Regions from separate parts of the Candidatus Manganitrophus noduliformans genome, predicted to be linked through region 1. Evidence: riboswitches for the same ligand, from Rfam matches in the RefSeq annotation. Region 1 holds a riboswitch; each other region holds the start of a gene.
What was found. A riboswitch is a leader RNA that binds a small molecule or an ion and turns the genes downstream of it on or off. The one in region 1 is predicted to bind cyclic di-GMP.

Region 1 (2,263 bases):
CCCCTCCGCAGCCGCGGGAATGACATCCTGCTTCTTGCAGATCATTTTTTAACGATTCAATCGCGGCGCTACGGGAAACAAGGAATGCGCTTTAGCCCCGAAGCGGAAAAAGTGCTCCTCAATTATTCCTGGCCCGGCAACGTGAGAGAACTTCGGAACATGATTGAACAGACTGTCCTCCTCTCCCGTGACAGCGTTATCGCACCGGAGCAGCTCTCGCTCCTTACCGGTCTTATCAAAATGAATCAGGTCGATCGGCAAAAGGAAAATATGGACCGTTTCCCCCTTCCTCTCCAGGGCATTTCATTGGAAAAGGTGGAGCGCGACTTTGTCCTTCAGGCTCTTGAGCAAACTTCCTGGAATGTCACACAGGCAGCAAAGCTCCTGGGACTGACCCGCGATACGCTCCGATACCGGATGGATAAGTATAAACTTGAGCCCTCTTCTTCTTAATAGAACTCCGGTCCACATCTAAGCGGAACCGCCTTGATTCTTTCGCTGAAAAATTTACCAGTCCACCTGGACGGCCCGCACCCCCTGCATCAATAAATGGCTCAGCCGCCTAAAATTCCTCCTCGACGGATGAATTTTAGGCGGCTCCACGCACACAACATTCCTGTGAATGGGGCAATCCCCCCGTTTCGCAGCGATATCACCCAATGCTCCCGAAGAACGCTCCGATACACCCACGAGCGGTATAGTCCTTTTCTTAAAGATTTCAATCGGATCAACAATTGATCTTGATTTTCTCCCATTTTGGCATCCGGTTTGCTCTATACGGCGGCGTGATTGGAGTAATCGTAATTGAACCAAATCCAATCACCAAATCAAAAAACTGTATTCTGAAAAAGAAGGAGAATCCAATGTTCGATCTCTATTTTGGTTTTGGGGCAATTGTGTTGTTCGCGTTTTTCTACGTCAACCTCGCTTGGGCTCTGCTCTCGGCCCATACCCCTCCGCCCGGCATCATCGGGAATGACGGCAAGCCGGAACGGATCATTTCAGAGGTTTACACACGGGAGCAGGGAGTATCTGTTCTCAATGCCACACTTCGAGTTCCAGAGATGAAGAAGCAGACGGCTTCATCGAATCGCTGACGGCAATTCATCGTGAACGAAGGGAATGTAGAGGCAACTCGGCTTGTCGGCCAACGCCGAGGAGGATGGGGCCCCATCCTCCTCCGTTATGAACGGACCACGGAACACAGACGAAACATACAATGCCTAATTCGGCTTCCCTAAATATCAATCGTCATTGACGCTACATGCTTGAGTGGTATTATTTGAATTAACAATTGTATTTTGCTCCGATAATAGCACCCCTGACCGAAAGGCAGGCCCGCAAAGTCATTGGCCTACGTCTTGCCCAAGAAAGCAAGATATGGCATGAAGGACCGCCGAAGAGCTAAAAAGACGATCCCTATGCTCTTATCGGCAGAGTGTAGGGATTTTTATTTGTGGAGGAAGCAAAAGTGACGGACAGACGTTCACACCCGAGAAGGGCCATGACCGGTTGGGTTGAAATATGGGGACAGGGAGCCGATGACACTCTCAGTGGCTATGTAAGCAATGTCAGTTTGGGTGGTATCGCCGTTTACACCAAAGAGATCCTCTCGCCCGGCACCACAGTCCTGATTACAATACATTTTTTCGGCAAGCAGCGCCTAGAATCAGTAAGGGCAATCCGAGGGGAGGTTGTCTCTTCTCTGAAATTGGATAAAAACTTTCAATTAGGCATCCGCTTTCTAGAACCGATCTCAAAAGAAAATGGATCAGCTCTGTTTACATATCTTACTGAATAGTTAAGGCAACGAGATTCGAGGGGGGTTCATAACAGAAGAACATACACATCAGTCAACACGTTTGAGCTTAAAAGGAACTCTCATCTGGAATTACGACGACGGCAGTGATTCTTTTGACGGTCAGATCATCACTTTAACTCCCGCCGGCGTGGGACTTCATGCGACCAGGCCGATCCCGTCTGATACGCGAGTGCAAACCATTCTTACTTTTATGAATTCAGAAGGGAGAGAATACAGCGAATCAGTTTATGCGTGGGTGGTATGGCAACCTGTATTCATTTGGTTGAAGTCCAAGACGACTCACAAAACCATCGGGTCAGCTCTTGTACAGGAAGCGGTCGGTATTACAAACCCCATTGAGTAGGGAGGAAGCGATGCAAGAGATCATCAAACCGTTTCTGTTGTTCTCCGTGATCACGGCATTCTGGGCTTCGACCGCTCAGGCGGCCATCGACATTTCTT
Region 2 (2,263 bases), on a different contig from region 1:
CGTGCGCCGTCACCAGGGTCGGAACGATCGCGGTGAAAGAACCGAAAGCGGTCGTCGTCCCATACTCGATCTGCGTGTCGGCCGGCTCATTGGTGCTCCAACTGATCAAGGCTCCGCCGGCGGTGATATTGATCGCGCCCATTCCGGAGATCACCGGCGCGGCGGTGTCCGCCGGCGCCAATGTCCTTACGCTCGCCGCGGCGCTCTGCGCCGAGAGGTTCCCCGCGGCGTCATAAGCCGCCACGCGATAACTGTAGACGGTATCGGGGGTCAGATTCCCGTCCGAGTAGGTCAGCGTGGTCCGCGTGGCGACTTGCACCCCGTTGCGATAGATCCGATAGCCGGCCACCCCGACGTTATCCGTGGAAGCGCTCCACGTCAAATTGATCTGAGTGGTCGACAGCGCCGCCCCGCTAACATTTCCGGGAACGGTCGGCGTCGTGGTATCCGATAGCGTTGTAAAAATCTGATCGGCCGAGGTCGCCAGATTGCCCGCCGCGTCCCGGCTGAGGACCCGGTAGTGATAGAGCGTGCCGGGGAGTAGATTCGAAAGGGTCTGACTGTGCACGGTCACCAAGCTCGACACCAACGGCGTGGTCAGCCCGTAGGCGGTTGTTGTGCCATACTCGATTCGCGTATCCGCCGGCTCATCGGTGCCCCAGGTAATGAGCGCCGAATTCAGGGTGCGATTGCTGTTGGTAACACTCGAGATCAGCGGCGCAATCACATCGTTTAGCGGAGGGATGGTTTTGCGGGCTTCATTCGAGAAGCCGCTTTCCTTGCCGTTCGTATCATAGGCGGTGACCGCGAAATAGTAGGTCAGCCCCTCGGTCAGGTTCGGCACCGTCCAGGAAGTCACCCGTCCCACATTGATCGGAGGACTGTAGACCCCCGGCAGCAGACCGACGTAGACCCGGTAGCCTGCCAGGTTTCCTTCGCTGTTCGGATCCCAGGTCAGGACCGCCTCCCCGGCGAGGGCAAGCGCATGATGATCGAGGATGAGAAGAAAAACAAGGGCGAGAAGAAGCCTGCACCTTCTCAAGTAATCTGCCACGGCGAACCTCCAAGCGCGAAAAAGGAAAAGAGCTATTTCCTTTGGCGGCTCGGCGGGCGTGGCCGGATGGCGGTAGCCCCGTTACTCTGCGTCCCCACCTTTCGATGGGTTTGCTCTGAGCAAAGGTCAAATGCGAGTATGTATGGTGAGTGTTGATTCAGTCCGTGATAGGGGCGACCCAAACGCGCCCCAAAAAAAGCCGCCATTCCTTTGGCGGCTCGGCGGGCATGGCTTTACAGCTTTAGCCCCGTTGCTCTGCGTCCCCATCTTTCGACGGGTTTGCTCTGAGCAAAGGATCGATAGATGTCCTGGATGAACGGCTTTCGAAGCGTATACAGCTTTCATGGTATACGTCGATAAGAGGTTATATAACACATTTAAAATTTAAGAGTCAACGAGTTTTCCACACGTGACAAAAAATTATTTCGGCATGAGACATCCCTCCGAAAGACATACCGTCATCCACTTTTGAAAGACACGCCACCTCTGCAGATCCGGTTTGAATCAATGCTCCGGCGCGGCCCCATCGTTGCCTTCATGAACGCCGTTGTTCTAAAATGAGTTGATCAAGCCTCGATCTCAAGAATTTCTTCACGAGGAGAAAGGAAGGAGGGTCATGGAAGCACAAGCGGTTCGCGTCGGATGTTCCGGCTGGCAATATCGTCATTGGAAAGGGAACTTCTATTCCGCTTCCCTCCCTCAGAAAAAATGGCTCGACTACTATGCCGCGCAATTCGACACCGTCGAGATCAACAACAGCTTCTACCGGCTTCCGAGCGAAAAAACGTTTTCCGAATGGCGCGATCGGGTCCCCGATCATTTTCTCTATGCGGTGAAAGCGAGCCGGTATCTCACCCACATCAAGAGGCTGAAAGATCCCGCCGACCCGCTCCACCTCTTCTGGAGCCGGGCCCGGCTTCTTGGACCGAAGCTCGGCCCCGTCCTTTATCAACTCCCTCCTCGTTTAAAGCGGAACGAGCGGCGGCTCTTCGACTTTTTGGAGGCCCTCCCGGACCACCCGCTGCAAGTGGTTGAATTTCGAGATCCAACCTGGTATACCGATGAGATCTTCCACGCGATGGAGGCGAGAGGGGTGGCGATGTGCCTCCACGATCATCACGAATCGGCCACGCCGCGGGAGACGATCGGGCCGTTTGTCTATACCCGATTTCACGGCGGCGACGGTCATTATCAAGGGGCCTACTCCGA
Region 3 (2,263 bases), on a different contig from region 1:
CCCCGCCCCCTTTGGGAAAGACGCCGCCGGTCGATCCAAAACCGGTATCCGGACTATAGGAGAGCGCCACCGGGGCGATGTAATTGATCGAGAGATACATCTGGGTGACCCGAAGACCGTTTGCATTGGTGACATGTTTGACGACCCCCATCATGTTATTGATGTCGTCCCAGCTCCAGGGGGCGAGCGTCGCCGGATTGCGGGTGAAGAAATCGCCGCTAAATGTTTGATAACTCGTCGTTCCGCCGAGGAAGGTGAACGGCACCGCCAAATCGTCATCGTTCGGCAACTGCGGGCTGAAGGCGGAGCTGACCGTAAGATCGTTCCGATCGCTGACGGAAGCGACCGTTCGGGTTTGTCCCATCGCCGTAATCTGACTTCCGGCCGCCAGCTGGGATGTAAAGCTGGTGGCGTTTCCATGGATGCTGGTGGCCCCGATGGAGTAGATGGTACCGGCGCCCGGCACCTCATCAAAGCTTTTAAGAAAATCGACGCCGTTGGTCCGGATCCCGATCTGCAGATTGCACGGAATGGTGGCACAGCGCGCTACCACGTTCAGCCGGACGCCGGTGATCATGGTCGTTGAAGCGGGGAAATCGTCCAGGTCCATATAGAGCGTTTCGTCAAGTACGGTGCTTGCCGCGTAGGAAGTGTCGCCGTTGGAGGTGTCAAGAGCGGTGGCCTCTGACCCGCCGGGAGTGAAGGTCCATCCTGTGGAGAGCGCATTCTTCCCGGAAGGGGAGAGGGCCTTTGTAAAATTGACTCTCACAAAAAGTTCGGTGACCCGAAGGGCGTCGGAGTCGGTTGAATGCTGCACGATCGGAATCAATGAGTTGATGTCGTCCCAGGTCCAGGGGGCGCTGGTTCTCGGATTGGTTGTATAGAGGTTCCCGGAATAACTTCGGTAAGAGCTGCTTCGGACCGTTCTGGTGCTGCCGAGACGGTCGGTTGTGTCGGTCGGCCCGGCCCGAAATCCCAACTGAATGCCGGTGCTCGACGACCCCGCAGCGCGGGCCATGGCAAAAACTTGAACATCGTTGATCACGAATCCGACAAGCGTCGTGTCGTCCAAATCCATGTAGATTTTATTGCCTAAAGCCGTATTTTCGATGTAGCTCGCATCACTGTCGTTGGCGTCCCAGACGTTTGCATAGGTGAACCCGCCCCCGACGACCGTCCAAGTTCCCGATGCGCTGAAATTGGAGTTTTGGCCGCTCGGATGCAAAGTGAGGGTTTCAGCAAGACTGGATGCGGCATTGAGAAGAATCGCAAGCAAGCCGGCAATAACAGGAAAAAGGCGCAGAGATGAGGGTCTTTTACCGAACGGTGATCGTTTCCTCACGAAGTGCCCTTCCTCTTGGAAAATTCTCGCCGAGCTTACTTGCCGACAGGCCGGTTTTCCCGTTTTCGGGTCCTCCCCGCCGGATGAATAAAATTTACTATCGGTATATCCTGAGTCAAGTATATCGTCACACCGCTCACAGTCAACAGGAACGACCGCACAATGATGTCGGTTGTGCCGTTTCGACATTCCTGGTTGACCTGAACTCATCGCAAGCGACCCCTCATTTTTCAGTTTCGTACTAAAAAAAGCTCATACCACCTTTGTGGATGAGCTTCGAGCGATTGCCGCTTCGGTAATCCTTGCAACCATATCCTTATGGGACTTAGGTCAAGGACTTTGCGCCCCGTCTCTTTCGAGGAGGGTAGCTCTTGTCGGTGGCATCATGGGTGTCTTTATGTAACTTTTAATATACGGCGGGGATGTCGTTACGTCAATATAAATAGTATCCCAACATTGTATTATGTGGAACGGTAAATTAGTTGGGATCTGCATTAAAAAAGACGGAGAGGGTGTTGTCGCCGGCATTGGTGACGACCAGGTCGTCTTTTGCGTCTCCGTTCAGATCTTCGGCCGAGATGGCCAGGGGGCCGTCACCGGTCGATTGTTGAATCGGATCGGAGAAGAGACCGCCGCCGATATTGAGCAAAACGGAGAGGGTATTATTGGCGCTGTCGGAAACCGCGATGTCCGGTTTTCCATCATTATCGAAGTCTCCCGTCGCGGCAAACTCGGGGTGTTCGCCCCCGGCGAGCGGTAACGTTTGAGCTGAAAAATTTCCGGCGCCGTCTCCAAACAACAGAGTGAGATCGGCGCTGGCACTGTTGACCACGGCCAGATCGATATTCCCATCACTGTCCCAATCTCCGGAGATCATTGCATTGGGACCCGTTCCGACGGAAATCGGCGGCTCCGGGCTGT

Region 2: linked by a shared signal. The riboswitch ahead of MNODULE_RS11620 (fibronectin type III domain-containing protein) and the one ahead of MNODULE_RS08940 (PilZ domain-containing protein) in region 1 are both predicted to bind cyclic di-GMP.
Region 3: linked by a shared signal. The riboswitch ahead of MNODULE_RS13020 (fibronectin type III domain-containing protein) and the one ahead of MNODULE_RS08940 (PilZ domain-containing protein) in region 1 are both predicted to bind cyclic di-GMP.

Annotation. Positions count from the first base shown of each region.
Region 1 covers NZ_VTOW01000001.1:1,856,051-1,858,313, reverse strand. The annotation lists gene MNODULE_RS08950 (sigma-54-dependent transcriptional regulator) at 1-453, shown strand, start outside; gene MNODULE_RS08945 (hypothetical protein) at 735-1,097, shown strand; cyclic di-GMP riboswitch class I at 1,305-1,401, shown strand; gene MNODULE_RS08940 (PilZ domain-containing protein) at 1,457-1,801, shown strand; gene MNODULE_RS08935 (DUF3016 domain-containing protein) at 2,176-2,263, shown strand, end outside.
Region 2 covers NZ_VTOW01000002.1:490,024-492,286, forward strand. The annotation lists gene MNODULE_RS11620 (fibronectin type III domain-containing protein) at 1-1,054, opposite strand, end outside; cyclic di-GMP riboswitch class I at 1,095-1,179, opposite strand; cyclic di-GMP riboswitch class I at 1,264-1,348, opposite strand; gene MNODULE_RS11625 (DUF72 domain-containing protein) at 1,671-2,263, shown strand, end outside.
Region 3 covers NZ_VTOW01000002.1:810,257-812,519, reverse strand. The annotation lists gene MNODULE_RS13020 (fibronectin type III domain-containing protein) at 1-1,342, opposite strand, end outside; cyclic di-GMP riboswitch class I at 1,634-1,722, opposite strand; gene MNODULE_RS13015 (FG-GAP-like repeat-containing protein) at 1,821-2,263, opposite strand, start outside.